One region of the Sphingomonas sp. GC_Shp_3 genome, then DNA from elsewhere that is predicted to be linked to it. Evidence: riboswitches for the same ligand, from Rfam matches in the RefSeq annotation. Region 1 holds a riboswitch; the other holds the start of a gene.
The links. Region 1 has a riboswitch for thiamine pyrophosphate ahead of thiC (phosphomethylpyrimidine synthase ThiC). Riboswitches for the same ligand answer to the same signal wherever they lie in the genome.
Positions count from the first base shown of each region.

Region 2: linked by a shared signal. The riboswitch ahead of OXR00_RS00435 (TonB-dependent receptor) and the one ahead of thiC (phosphomethylpyrimidine synthase ThiC) in region 1 are both predicted to bind thiamine pyrophosphate.

Region 1 is NZ_JALNUT010000006.1:35,750-43,012, reverse strand. It holds gene OXR00_RS12935 (sugar MFS transporter) at 14-1,300, shown strand; gene OXR00_RS12930 (SMP-30/gluconolactonase/LRE family protein) at 1,297-2,172, shown strand; gene OXR00_RS12925 (2-dehydro-3-deoxygalactonokinase) at 2,169-3,050, shown strand; gene OXR00_RS12920 (2-dehydro-3-deoxy-6-phosphogalactonate aldolase) at 3,060-3,692, shown strand; gene thiC (phosphomethylpyrimidine synthase ThiC) at 3,786-5,663, opposite strand; TPP riboswitch at 5,695-5,810, opposite strand; gene OXR00_RS12910 (ferritin-like domain-containing protein) at 5,994-7,016, opposite strand; gene OXR00_RS12905 (ferritin-like domain-containing protein) at 7,070-7,263, opposite strand, start outside.
Region 2 is NZ_JALNUT010000001.1:85,817-93,079, forward strand. It holds gene OXR00_RS00435 (TonB-dependent receptor) at 1-1,866, opposite strand, end outside; TPP riboswitch at 1,898-2,007, opposite strand; gene htpG (molecular chaperone HtpG) at 2,110-3,996, opposite strand; gene OXR00_RS00445 (diacylglycerol kinase family protein) at 4,135-5,025, shown strand; gene OXR00_RS00450 (alpha/beta hydrolase-fold protein) at 5,029-6,054, opposite strand; gene OXR00_RS00455 (alpha-1,4-glucan--maltose-1-phosphate maltosyltransferase) at 6,354-7,263, shown strand, end outside.

The DNA.
Region 1 (7,263 bases):
GGCAGGTCCAATCATGAATTCGGGAGGGGGCGCCACGGCGACTGCCTCGGGTGGCGGCCGGTCTTACGGCCCGGCGCTGACGTTGCTCGCCACATTGTTCTTCATGTGGGGCTTCATCACGGTCATCAACAACACGCTGCTGCCGCATCTGCGCGCCGTGTTCGATCTGAGCTACCTCCAGACCACGCTGATCGAGTCGGTGTGGTTCATCGCCTATTTCTTCGCATCGATCCCGTCGGCCAAGCTGATCGAGCGGATCGGCTATCAGAAGTCGCTTGTTACCGGCTTGGCCATCATGGCGGCGGGCGCACTCGGCATGATCCTCGCCGCGTCGATCCCGTCTTATGGCGTGACGCTGGTCATGCTGTTCGTCATCGCCAGCGGCATCACCTTGTTGCAGGTCGCCGCCAATCCATACGTCGCGGTGATCGGCTCGCCCGAGACGGCGTCGTCGCGGCTCAATCTCGTGCAGGCGATGAACTCGGCCGGCACGATGCTGGCGCCGGCGTTTGGCGCGTACCTCATCCTCGGGCGCTCGGTCAGCGGCACCGCCAAGGCGGGGCGTGTCCTCACCCCGGCGGAGCGGCTGGCGGATGCGCACTCGGTGGTGCTGCCGTATCTGCTCGTCGCGGCCGTGCTGGTCGTGCTGGCAGTGGTGATCGCACGCTTCCCGCTGCCGGTCATCGGCCAGAACGCGACCAGCCGCGTCGCTGCGGAAGAGCGCAAGCATCTGTCGCTGTGGAAGCACCGCGCGCTGGTGCTCGGCATCCCGACGATGGTCGCCTATCTCCTCGCCGAGATCGGTGTCGCTAATCTGTTCGTGAACTTCGTCAGCCAGCCGAACATCGCCGATCTGACGCATGAGCAGGCGGGTCAGTATCTGACGCTGCTGTGGGGCGGGATGATGGTCGGCCGCTTCGCCGGCTCCGCGATCATGCAGAAGTTCCGCGCCGAAAACGTGCTGGCGGTGTTCGCCGGTTTCGCACTGCTGGTCATGCTCGTCGTGCTCGGTACGACCGGGCATGTGGCGATGTGGGCGCTGATTGCAGTCGGGCTGTTCCACTCGATCATGTTCCCGACGATCTTCACGCTGGCGATCCGTGGGCTTGGCCCGTTGACCGAGGAGGGTTCGGGCCTGATGATCATGGCAATCGCCGGCGGCGCGCTGGTGTTCGTGCAGGGCATTCTGGCCGATACATACGGCCTGCAATCGTCGTTCATCCTGACAGCCGTGTGTGAGGTCGTGGTGCTGGCTTATGCGCTATGGGGCTGCCGCTCCGCCGTGGCGGTTGCCAAATGACGGCGGCGATCGAACCCCGGCTTGTGTGGCCGGTCGCAGCCACGCTGGGCGAAGGGCCTGCATGGATCGGGCGCGAGAACGCGCTGTGGTTCGTCGACATCAAAGGCGGCAGGGTCCACCGCTACGATCCCGCGACGGATGAACGGCAGTCGTTCGAGGTTGGCGGAATGCCAAGTTTCCTCGTTCCGGCCGAGGGCGGCAGGCTGCTGGTCGGCTCGATCGACGGGCTGTATCTGCTCGAAGACGGCAAGCTGACCGGGCCGGTCGCGAAGATCGACATGCCCGCGCACAACCGCACCAACGATGCCACCGTCGATCCATCGGGCCGGCTGTGGGTCGGCACCATGGACAATGAGGAAGAAGCGCTTACCGGCGCGATCCACGTGTTCGATGCTGTCGATCTGCGGCCGGTCGGTGGCGATTGCGTCATCACCAACGGCCCGGCGATTTCCGCCGATGGCGGCACGATCTACCACGTCGATACGCTTGGCCGCACGATCTACCGCTGCGATATTTCCAGCGGGACCAGTCTGGCAAAAGGCGAGGTGTTCGTTACCATCGCCGAGAAGGACGGCCACCCGGACGGCGTGACGCTTGATTCCGAAGGGTGCCTGTGGGTCGGCCTATGGGGTGGCTGGCAGGTGCGGCGGTACGCGCCGGACGGCACGTTGCTCGCGATTGTGGCGATGCCCTGCGCGAACTGCACAAAAGTCGCGTTCGGCGGCCCGGACCTGCGCACCGGCTACGTGACCACCGCGCGCAAGGGCTTGTCGGAGGCGGAACTGAACGGCCAACCGCTTGCCGGCGGCTTGTTCGCGTTCGACGCGCCGGCGCCCGGCGTGGCGCTGCCCGAGATGCGCTTGCCGGCGTGAGCGGGTATCGCGTTCTCGGCGACTGGGGCACGACCCGGCTGCGGCTGTTCCGGATCGAACACGGCGCGGTGACCGACCGCGTCTACGGTGACGGGATCGGCACACCCGGGATTGTGCCCGAGGCAGTGCTGCGTGCTGCGCTTGCCAGTTGGGCGGGCGAGGGTTCGCCCGAGACGATCCGACTGTGCGGCATGGTCGGCGCGCGCGACGGCTGGCGTGAGGTACCCTATGCCAATTGCCCCGCCACCCGCGACGCGTGGCTGGCGGCGGCGACCGCGCTGACGCTCGACGGTGTGCCGGTCGAGATCATGGCCGGGCTTGCCTGTGTCGATGCCGAAGGCGTGCCGGACGTGATGCGCGGCGAGGAAACGCAACTCTACGGTGCGCTGGCGCTCGCGCCCGACCTCGCGGGCGGTCGGCACATCGTCGTACTGCCCGGCACACACAGTAAATGGGCGGTGATCGAGGATGGCGCGATCACCGGCGTCCGCACGATCTTGACCGGTGAGGTATTCGCGCTGCTGCGCCAGCATTCCACGCTCGCGCGTGGCATGGCGGCTGGTGATGCGGGTGCGGAGGCGGAGGGTTTCGCCGCCGGTCTTGTCCGCGCCGAGCGCGGCGTCCTGAGTGGTCTGTTCGGTGCGCGCGCCATGCAGTTGCGGGGCGGCAAGACGCCCGACTGGGCGTTGGGCTATCTTTCCGGTCTCGTCATCGGTGGCGAGATTGCGGAGATGCGCGCCACGCTGGCGGACGCGAGCAACGTGACGATCATCGGCGATCCGCGTCTCGCCGACCTATATACACAGGCGTTCGCGCGGAATGGCATCGCGGTGCAGCGCCTCGACGGCGATGCCTGCGTGCTTGCCGGACTGTCATAAGGAGGTTTCATGACGCTCGACGAATTGCTTGCGGAGGGCGTGCCCCCGGTTGCCGCAATTTTGCGCGGCCTACGCCCCGATGAGGCGCTCGACGTGGCGGCGGCGCTGATCGACAACGGCGTGCGTATTCTCGAAGTGCCGTTCAACTCGCCCGAGCCGCTCAAGAGCATCGCCGCCATCACCGAGGCGTTCGGCGACCGCGCGCTGATCGGCGGCGGTACCGTGCTGACCGTCGAGGCGGTCGAGGCGCTGGCGGGAGTCGGTGGCCGGTTACTAGTGACGCCCAACACCAACCCCGCAGTGATCGCGCGCGGTGTCGCGCTCGGGCTGGAGGCGCTGCCTGGCTTCATGACGCCGAGCGAGGCGTTTCAGGCGATTGCCGCCGGTGCGCGGCGGCTGAAGCTGTTCCCCGGCGCCAGCCTCGGCCCGGCATACCTGAAGGCAGTGCGCGACGTCTTGCCGCGCGACGTAAAGGTGTGGGCGGTCGGCGGCACCAACGCCGAGACGTTGCAGGACTGGCTTGACGGCGGTGCGGAGGGCATCGGCGTTGGCGGCGCGCTGTTCAAGCCGGGCGACAGCGCGACGGTGGTCGGCGAGCGTGCGGCGGCGCTGACGGCGGCGTGGCAGGCCACACAGGCCTAGCCGCAACTGCGAAGGCTGGCGGGAACGATCTTCCCGCGCGGTAAGAGACGGTCCGGGTAACCACCCGGACCGTCTTGATCTGCTTGTTAGCGCTTAGTCGTGCTCGCGGTCGCCGGCGCCCATGTAGAGCTCGCTGCCGGTTTCCTTGAACACCTGGCTCATCGCCGCCATGCCAGCCTCGGCCTCGTCGGCTGCGACGAACGTTGCGACCGGTGCGTTCTGCTTGGCGGCAAAGTCCCGGACCTCCTGCGTGATCTTCATCGAGCAGAACTTCGGCCCGCACATCGAGCAGAAATGCGCGCTCTTGGCACCTTCCGCCGGCAACGTCTGATCGTGATACTGCTCGGCGGTGTCGGGATCGAGCGAGAGGTTGAACTGGTCGCGCCAGCGGAATTCGAAACGCGCGCGTGAGAGCGCATCGTCGCGCAGCTTGGCGGCGGGGTGGCCTTTCGCCAGATCGGCCGCGTGTGCCGCCAGCTTGTACGTCACCACGCCGACCTTGACGTCGTCGCGGTCGGGCAGGCCGAGATGCTCCTTGGGCGTGACATAGCAGAGCATCGCGGTGCCGAACCACCCGATCATCGCCGCACCGATGCCACTGGTGATGTGATCGTAGCCCGGCGCGATATCGGTCACCAGCGGCCCGAGCGTATAGAACGGCGCCTCACCGCAGGCGGCGAGTTGCTTATCCATATTCTCCTTGATCTTGTGCATCGGCACATGGCCGGGGCCTTCGATCATCACCTGCACGTCCTGTTCCCACGCGCGCTTGGTGAGCTCGCCCAAGGTATAGAGTTCGGCGAACTGCGCTTCGTCGTTGGCATCGGCGTTCGAGCCCGGACGCAGCCCGTCGCCAAGCGAATAGGCGATGTCATACGCCTTCATGATCTCGGTAATCTCGTCGAAGCGCTCGTAGAGGAAGCTCTCCTTGTGATGCGCGAGGCACCATTTCGCCATGATCGAGCCGCCGCGCGAAACGATGCCGGTGACGCGCTTCGCCGTCATCGGGATGTAGGGCAGGCGCACGCCGGCGTGGATGGTGAAGTAATCCACACCCTGTTCGGCCTGTTCGATCAGCGTGTCGCGGAACACCTCCCACGTCAGATCCTCGGCAATGCCGCCGACCTTTTCCAGCGCCTGGTAGATCGGCACGGTGCCGATCGGGACGGGCGCGTTGCGGATGATCCATTCGCGCGTGTCGTGGATATTGCGGCCGGTGGAGAGGTCCATCACCGTGTCCGCGCCCCAGCGGATCGACCACACCATCTTGTCGACTTCGCTCGCCACGTTGGAGGCGACCGCCGAATTGCCGATGTTGGCGTTGATCTTGACCAGAAAGTTGCGCCCGATCGCCATCGGCTCACTTTCGGGGTGGTTGATGTTCGATGGGATGATCGCACGACCACGGGCAACCTCGTCGCGGACGAATTCGGGCGTCACGTAATCGGGGATTGACGCCCCCCAATCCTGACCGTCGCGGACGAGCTTTTCCTTTGCCTCTGCACGGCCGAGGTTCTCGCGGATCGCGACATATTCCATCTCAGGCGTGATGATGCCGCGACGCGCGTAGTGCATCTGGCTGACGTTCATGCCCGATTTGGCGCGCAGCGGACGCTTCACCACGTTGGGGTATTGCGGCACGCCGGCCGAACGATCGGGGCCAGACAAGCCGTTGTCTTCGGGCCGGATTTCGCGACCGTCGTAGCGTTCGACATCGCCGCGAGCCTCGATCCAGCCGCGGCGCAGTTCGGCCAGACCGGTGTTGATATCGATCAGCGCGGCCGGATCGGTGTAGGCGCCGGAGGTGTCGTAAACGCGCAGCGGCGGCTCGCCGCAGCCGGGTTCGAGGTGGACCTCGCGCATCGCCACGCCCGCGCCGGGTATGTTCGGGGACGTGACGTGGATTTTCTTGGAACCCCGGATCGGGCCGGTGGTGACGCCAATTTCGGTTCTGGTGGGCAGGTCGGCCATGCGTCGTCTCCTCAAATGAGAGAAAACGGACCTTGCCAGACCGCTCCCTCCCTACGCCGGTAAGCCCTTGCGGGGCCGGATCAGGTTCAACGGGTCGAGCGGAATTGCACCGCCCCTCTCAGCCTCAAGGCTCCCCGGGGAATGGCGTGATGATAGGTCGGTTCGGTGGAGCCGTCCAGCCCTGACGATGCCGCAGTTCGGGCGGCAAAGGCGCGCGTCCTGCGCTTTGGCGATGGGCTAACGCACGCGACGCAGGGGCTATCGCGCGTGTGCTGGCAGCTAAATCGACAGGCCGCGCGAGGTTGAGCGCCCCGCGCGGCGGCGTCGGGATCAGGCGTTGCTGGCTGCGCTGGTCTTGATGTTGCCGTTGACGCCGGCCGGATAGAACCCGCCTGACGTGACCGCGGCGCTGTTGAGGTAGAGGACGTTGAGAACTTGCCCGGCGGTGCGCGTGTAGACTCGCCCGTTACCGTCGACCGGCGCGATGTTGGCGGCGGTGCCGGTACCGGTGATGCCCTGATCGATATCGGCCGACCCGTCGAGGCCGTCGCGCGCGTTGCTGAACTGGCCGGCGGCGCTGCCCTGGCCCATCGTGTACAGCGTCGTGCGGATCAGCGCGGCGTGGTAGGATTGCGTCGCGAGCATCCCCGCCACCGCATCGAGGTACACCACGCTGGTGAGCAGCGTCGACACGCCCTTCAACGCCGTGACCACGAGATCCTTGAACACGAAGGTGGCGAGCAGGAAATTAAGGTCGCTCGCATACGGGTCGAACGTCACGCCGGCGGCGGCGTAGCCACCAAGCTGCGCGATCCGGGTGAAGGCACCACTCGCGCCGCCGTCGATGTTGAGCGCGGGCTGTGCCACTGCCGAGGAACCGAGCGCCGAGCGCAGGAACCGCAGATGGGCGAGGTCGTCCGCCGCGATCTCGCGCGCATATTGGCCGATGGTGGCGTTGGCGAAGCTGACCGCGCGACCGCCCGTGACCGACCCTTGCGTACCGGTGCCGGTGAGCAGCGCCGCGCCGCCGCCGGGGAAGTTTCCGCTGCCGGTGGTCGTCTGGGTATCGGCGATTGCCGAGATATTGGTGCCGGTCGTCACGAACTGGCCGAACTGCGCCTGAAGATATTGCAGGTTGAGCAGGAGGTTGAGCGCATCGGCGTCGATGATTGCGCTGGTGCTGCTTGGCGTAGGGGTCGGCGTCGGCGTTACGGTCGTATCGTCGCTGCTGCCGCCGCAGGCGCTGAGCAGCGCAAGGCCACCGGCCGCCGCACCGATCTGCGCGGTGCCGCGCAGGAAGTTGCGGCGCGCGAGGCTGCGGCGGTCGTCGGCGGTTTGAAGGATATCGGTCACGGGAAAACTCTCCGGGCGAAAATTCGGGATGGCTCGGGCGTGTCTGGCGCCGGTCAGTTCGCGCCGCTGGCGACGGTGGTGCCGTTCACGCCGGCGGGGAAGAAACCGCCGAGCGAGACCGACAGGCTGTTGAGATAGACGATGTTGAGCACCGCCGTCGTCGCGCGGGTGTAGGTCTGCCCGTTGGCGGCGGTGGGCGAGATGTTCGACACGAGATTGCCGTTGGCATCGGTCGTCGGCGAAATGC
Region 2 (7,263 bases), on a different contig from region 1:
CGACAAGTAGAAGCTCACGCCCCTGGCCGGGCGATAGTCGATCTCGGCATCCACGCCGTAGCTGGTCTGACTGCCGGCGTTGAGCGTCGAGTTGATCTGCGCGCCGCCGAGATCGACCACGGTGCCAAGCTGACGGTTGCGGAAATGGTAGTGGAAGCCCGTTACAGACCCGGACAGGCTCGGGCCGATGTAGCGGTAGCCGATTTCCTCCGACACCGAATATTCGTTCTTCAGCGCGGTGGTGCCTTTGCCCACGAGCTCACCGGAATCGTAGCTGTTGTAGAGCGTGTACTCGTCTGGCGCGCGGAAATTGGTGGTGATGTTGGCGAACAATTGCTGCCGGTCGTCGAGCTGGTAATGCACCGCCGCGCGGGGGAGGGCGGCGAAACTGTCGAACCGCACGCGGTCCTGCGGGCCGGGCAAATAGTTGCGGCCGTTGTGCAGTACGTCGACGCCCTTGAAGCCGATATCGACACGCAGGCGCGGAGTGAGCGCGATACTGTCCGCCACGAAGAAACTCTTTGTGACGGTGACGGTGCGTTCGTTCTCATAGGCGAGCAGGCGGCCATCGGCGGTGCGGATCGCTTTGTCCTGATAGCCCCACGGATCGACCGGGCGGCCATCGTCGCGGATCGCCGTATAGGTCTGCAGCACGCGGTCCGTGCCATAGTCGAACCACAGCCCGGCGGTGAGGGTGTGCGCACCCGCCTCCAGCGTCAGCTTGCCGACGCCGCCGCCACGGAATTGGTCCCCGGTGAAGTTGCCGAGCACGGTGGCGGTGCCATCCACCGCGCCGGGCAGCGCGATCGGTTGACTGAGTTCCTCGGTGCCGAGGAAATTACCGCTGGTGGATAGCTGCGTGCCGTAAGGCGAGTTGCCATAGCCGAACTGCAGGTAACCCGTGGTGTCGAGCGTCAGCCGGTCCGACAATTTCACATGCAGCGGCGCGGACACGTAGATGTTGCGGAACGGCGCGCGGTACAGCCGCCAGTAGTTGGTGTCGCCGTCGCTATAGCTTTTGTCGTAGTTGAAGCCGCGCCCTTCCGCCTGCCAGTCGGCGAGGGTGGGGCTGGGATAGGTCGAGGAGTTGGCGTCGTTGAACGACACCGACAGGCTGGCGCGGTTGCCGTCGCCCCATTCGTTGAGCAGCTTGGCGTCAACGTGCTGGCGCAGATCGTAGCCCGCGCCACGCCAGTTGTCCGCGCGCGTGTTCGAATAGGAGAGGAACGCCTTGAGGCCGGTGTTGCCGATCGTGCCAGTATCGAACCGCGCGAAGGCGCGCCGCATGTTGTATTCGCCGATCGACAGATCGACCAGCCCGCCACGCTCCGACTTGGGATTGTCGAGCGACAGCGACAACAGCCCGCCCGCGCCGCCGACGGTGGGGGAATCGATATCGACCGCGCCTTGCGCCAGCGTGATCTGGCGGAGGTTCTCGGCATCGGCGAACTGCGCGGGGTAGGCGTAATAATAGCCGATGTCGTTCTGCGGTGCGCCCTCCATCAGCACGCCGATCTCGTCCTGCCCCAACCCGCGCAGGGTCAGGCTGGAGGTGGTCGACAGGCCGTACGGGTCGCTTGACGAGACGTTGGCGCCGGGTAGCAGGTTGACGAGCTGGAACGCGTTGAGCGTCGGCGCCTGTTTGGTGATGAAGTCGGCGGAGATCGCGCTGCGCGCTTGTGGCGCGCTCTGGTCGGGCAGCAGCCCTTCGGGGTCGGGATTGCCGACGACGCGGATGTCGGCGGGCGGCGTATCGTCCGGGCCGGGCGCGGCGGCGGCGGGCGCGGCGAGCAGCAGCGCGGGCAGCACGACGGCGCTCAGACCCGCTGTTTGGATCTCTAGTCGGAAATTAGAACGTACCGGCATCGTCTCGCGTCCACTCCATGCGAAGGGACAACGGGAGACCGCCAGCCCTCCCTACGCCGGTATCAACCGGATCAGGTTCAGCGGGTCGTGAGCTGCTGCCCACCTCTCAGCCACACATCAGCGGCCCCCCGGGGATGGCGTCGCTTAGGCGGTCGGCAGCAATGTGGGAAGTCGTAATGTGTCGGTGGTGGTCGACGGGAGCGGTGCCCGATCCCGGAGGATCGGGCTATCGCCGTCGTGCCGTCAGCCGATGCCGCGTTCCAGCAGGCGCATCAACCGGCTAGAGAACGCGCGCGGATCGACCGGGAGTTCGCCATCGGCGATGCGCGCCTCGTCGAACAGCAGGTGCGCCGCGTCAGCGCGCGCCGCCTGATCACCGTCGTCAACCGCGCTCAGTTTCTCGACGAGCGCGTGGCGCGGGTTGATTTCCAGCACTGGCTTTGCCGCCGCGTCGAGCCGGCCGGCGTTGGCGAGCAGCTTTTCAAGCTGGCGGTCCATGCCGTGTTCCGGCGCAACCAGGCACACCGCGCTTTCGGTGAGGCGATCGGACACGCGCACGTCCGAGACCGCATCGCCGAGTGTTTCCTTCACGAAGGCGATGAAGCCGTTGACCGCATCCGACGCGGCGGCAGCGGGCTCGGCGCCGTCCGGCAGCGGGATAAGGCTGAGATCGGCAAGACCCTGCGTGACCGACTTGAACGGCTTGCCGTCATAATCCACCCCGGCGGTAATCCAGAAGCTGTCGACGTGATCGGCGAGCAGCAGCACTTCGATACCACGCGCGCGGAACCCTTCGAGCTGCGGCGAGGTGGCGAGCCGCTCGAGATCCGTGCCGGTCGCGTAATAGATCGCGGTCTGATTGTCCTTCAGACCGGCGGCATAGTCCTTCAGCGAACGCCATTCACCATTGGAGGTGGTGGTCTTGAAGCGCGCGAGGCCGAGCAACGTCTCGCGGCGGCTGAAATCCTCGTACAAACCCTCTTTCAGAACCGCGCCGAAATTGTCCCACAGCTTGAGGTACCGTTCGGTGTCGTTGGCGGCCAGTTTATCGAGTTCCGACAGCACGCGGTTGGCGACCGCCTTCTGAATCGCGGCGAGCACCGGGCTCTCCTGGATCATCTCGCGCGAGACGTTGAGCGGCAGATCGTTGGAATGCACCAACCCGCGCACGAAGCGCAGGTAGCGCGGCAGGATCTCCGCATCGTCGGTGATGAAAACGCGGCGAACATAGAGCTTCATGCGGCCGGCGCGATCGGGATCGAACAGGTCGAACGGCTTGGTTTCCGGCACGAACGCCAGCACGGTATATTCGTGCAGACCCTCGGCGCGGTAGTGCAGCGTCAGCGCGGGCTCGTCGAACTGACCGGCGGCGCTGCGGTAGAAATCCTTGTATTCCTCGGGCGTGATTTCGGATTTCGGCTTGGTCCACAGCGCAGCGCCGTCGGCGATCTGCTTCGGCTCGGCGTCGGGGTTTTCCTTCAGGAAGATCGGCACCGGCACGTGACCCGACTGCGTCTTGATCGTGCGCTCGACCGCGAAGGCGTCGGTGTAGTTCGCGGCATCCTCCTTGAGGTGGAGCAGCACGCGCGTACCCCGCGCCGGCGCCTCGGCTGTATCGACCGGCTGGATCGTATAGGTGCCGAGCCCGTCCGATGACCAGGATGCTGCCGTGTCGCCACCAGCCCGGCGCGAGAAAACCTCGACCCGATCCGCGACCATGAACGCCGAATAGAAACCGACGCCGAACTGGCCGATCAGGTGGCTGTCCCCGGCATCCTTGGCGCCGGCGATCTTGTCCATGAACGCCTTGGTGCCCGAGCGCGCGATCGTGCCCAGCGCCTCGCCAAGCTCGGCCTCGGTCATGCCGATGCCGTTGTCCTCGATGGTCAGGCGCCGCGCCTCGGCGTCGAGCGTGACGGTGATGCGCGGCTGGCCGTCGTCGCCGAGCAGGCTGGCGTCGCTCAGCCCCTCGTAGCGCAGCTTCTCGCAAGCATCGGCCGCGTTCGAGATCAACTCGCGCAGGAAGACGTCCTTGTCCGAATAGACCGAGTGCACCATCAGGTGCAGAAGCTTGGCGACATCGGCCTCGAAAGAACGGGTTTCGGGCGTGGTTTCGATCGTCGTCGTCATGCTGGTTCCCCATGATCTTTCAGGTTGAACGCCGCAGATGGCCGAGCGGTCGGAGGCTTTCAAGATGCTGCACGCCATCTTCCTGTCGATGATGTACGAAGCAGCGGAGCCGTCGCGATGCTGGGGAGTTGTTGCGGAATGGAAATGAAGCCGCTGCCACGCGACGCCGTGCTGATCGTCAACACGCATTCGCGTAAAGGGCAAGATCTTTACGAGGAGGCGCGCACCAAGCTGGCGGCGGCCGGCATCACGCTGCTGGCGACCCACGCGGTCGATGATCCCAAGGATCTTGCCACCGTCGCCCGCAAGGCGATCGCGGAGGGGGCGCCGATGGTGATCGTTGGCGGTGGCGATGGCACTCTGGCGGGCGTGGTCGACGAACTGGTCGGCAAGGTCTGCGTGTTCGGGGTGCTTCCGCTCGGCACCGCCAACAGCTTCGCTCGGTCGCTCGGCCTGCCGCTCGATCTCGACTCCGCGATCGCGGCGATCGCGCATGGGCGACGCAGGCGCGTAGATCTCGGCATGATCGATGGCGACCATTTCGTGAACGGCGCGTCGATCGGCCTGTCGACGATGATCGGCGAAACCGTGCCGCACAAGCTCAAGCGGTATGCCGGGCGCGTCGGCTATCTGGCGTGGGCGTTGAAGTGCGCGGTGCGGTTCTGCGCATTCCGGCTTGAACTGGATGACGGCACGCAGCTCCACCGCCTCTGGGCGACCGAGGTCCGCATCCTCAACGGGACGCACCACGGCGGCGTCGAGCTGTCGGAGGAAGGTGGCGTGGCGTCGCGCGACCTGCTGATCCAAGCGGTAGTCGGCACCAGCAAGCTGGCGCTCGCCAAGGACTGGTCGGCGAAGTTCTTCAAGCTGCGCGATCGTAATGCCGGGAGCAGGGATTTTCGCGGCAAGACGTTCCGCATCGTAACTGACCCACCACAGCGCATCTCGATCGACGGGGAGGTGCTGGCGTGCACCCCGGTCACCGCGAGCGTCGCGCCCGCCGCGATCGAGGTGGCGGTGACGGCGTAACCGCTAGTTGGCGCCGCCGCCCGCGCGCGGGTAGTCCCGCCACAGCCACTCCAGCGCGCCCGGCAGCGTCTGGGCGACGACATCCCCGTCGACGTGAACCGCGTCTGCCGCTTTGACGTAGCGATAGTCGTACCCTTTGGCATCGAGCGCGGCGGCCATGCGGTCGTTCGCGAGCGGCCAGTTGTGGTAGCTCTCCTCCGGGTCCTGCCAGTGAAGATCATGCTCGCCGACTTCCATCCAGATGCGGATCGGCTTACGGGGCGCCGCCGGGATCAGCCGGGCGGCATAGTCCCATGCCCCGTGCGGCGTGGCCGGGTCGGCAGGGGATGCCTGATTCACGAAGGTGCCTGAGTAAGACAGCACCTTGCCATACCATTCCGGGTGGAACCAGGCCATGGTGAAGGCGGCCGCCGCGCCCGAACTGCCGCCCATCGTCGCGCGCCCATTGGGGTCGCTGGTGAACCGCACACCGTACAGCGCCTGTACGCGCGGCAGGACTTCTTGCTCGACAAACCGCGCATAGCGGTCGGACACGGTGTCGTACTCGAGACCGCGCTGCGACCCTTGCGCGTCGCCGCCGCCCGACTGGATCATCACCGCCACCATCGGCGGCACGCGGTGCTGCGCGATCAGACTGTCGAGCGCGGCGGCGACACGGGCCGCATAGTCCCGCCCGTCCTGCACCACCAGCAACGGCACTGCCGTTCCCGCCCGGTAGCCGTTGGGAATGTAAACGAACACGTCCCGGCGGTACGGCGCGGGTGCGGATTGCTGCTCCGCCGGGGCGGCGAGCCGGTTGCCATACGCGTCGCGGCGGCGCGTGGAGTCGGTATCGATCTGGCGGATGCCAGGGTAGATGCCGCTCTCGCTAGAGCGCATGATGAAGCTGTGCAATGTTCCGCTGACCCGACCCGGAAGCGCTGTCATCTCCGTCGCGTCGCGGTACGGTGGCGCGATACGAACCTCGTCGGCGGACGCTGCCGTCGCGGCAAGGGCCGCCGCGATCATTGCCAAAGCTTTCGGTGCCATCGTGCCGCTCCATTGATTGGCCCGCGAGAGGCAGGCGTTTGGCCGAATGTGCGTCAAGAGGCTGCTGGTGCCAAGCGTAGCGATGGACCTCCTTGCGCGTTGGCACCGCCTGTCGCTTCTTCAGAAGTATCGCGCGTCATGACCACCGAACCACTTTCTGCGATGCAACGGCTTTCGGCCGGATTGGCGGGAAAAACCGCTGGCGATTTCCACCTCGACCACAGCGACTTAGAAAATCGGGCGGAACGTGTTCGATAGGCGAGGGGTTATCACATCGCCAGCCAGACCGGAGATCCTGCTTGCCGTCATCCCTGTCCTGCATCCTTTCCGTCGGCGACGTGTCGGCGGACCAAGACCGAATAAATGATCGCGTCCTGACCGCAGCGGCGGAGGCCGGATACCAGGCGGTATTGTGGCAAGTGCCCGCAGGCTCGGGCGGGTCCAGCGATAGCTTGATCGGTGCCGCACAATCCGTCTGCGCGGCAGCAGGGCTGGCATTGCTGCTCGACATCGACATCAGCGATTTCCCGGTTGCGCATCCGCTCGTCGCGCAGGAGCCTGCGCTGTTCGCCATGCGACGTGCGGCCGATCCCGAACGACCGGTCGATCCACGCAAGCCAATGGCCATGTCCGGCGAGGCACTGGCCCGGCTTCGGTCGGACGATGCGACACGTGTCCTGCTGGCACCGATTGCCGAGCGGTTGCTGGGGTTCGTCGCCGCTGGCGTGCGAGGCTTCCGCTTGCTTCATCCGGAGCGGATTGCCCCCGAGTTCCTTGCCGCCCTCGTCACGCGGTTGCGCGCGCAGGACGAAGCAGTGGTGGTGATCGCCGGACCGGGCCTGTCGCGAGAGGCGGCGCGTGCGTTGCGAGGGCTGCCGCTCGACGGGATCATGTCATCGTTCGGCTGGTGGGACATGCGCGCGGCCTGGCTTGTCGAGGAGCAGGAAGACCTCCGCTCGGTCGCGCCGCTGTTGGCCGAGCCGCGTGGTGCGCAGCTTTCGCAAGCGAATGCCCCGCGCAGCCTGTTGGCGGCGGCGGTAAGCGCCGACGGCATCATCGTCCCGCTCGACGTGTTCGAGCGCGATCCGGCAATCGCCGGCCGCGCAGTCGCCGCAGTGCAGGCCGTCGCGGCGTTTGGTGGCGAGATGCGGCGGGTCGGCGGCTCCGGCGGTGCGGTGACCGCATGGCTGCGCGCCGACTCGCGCGACG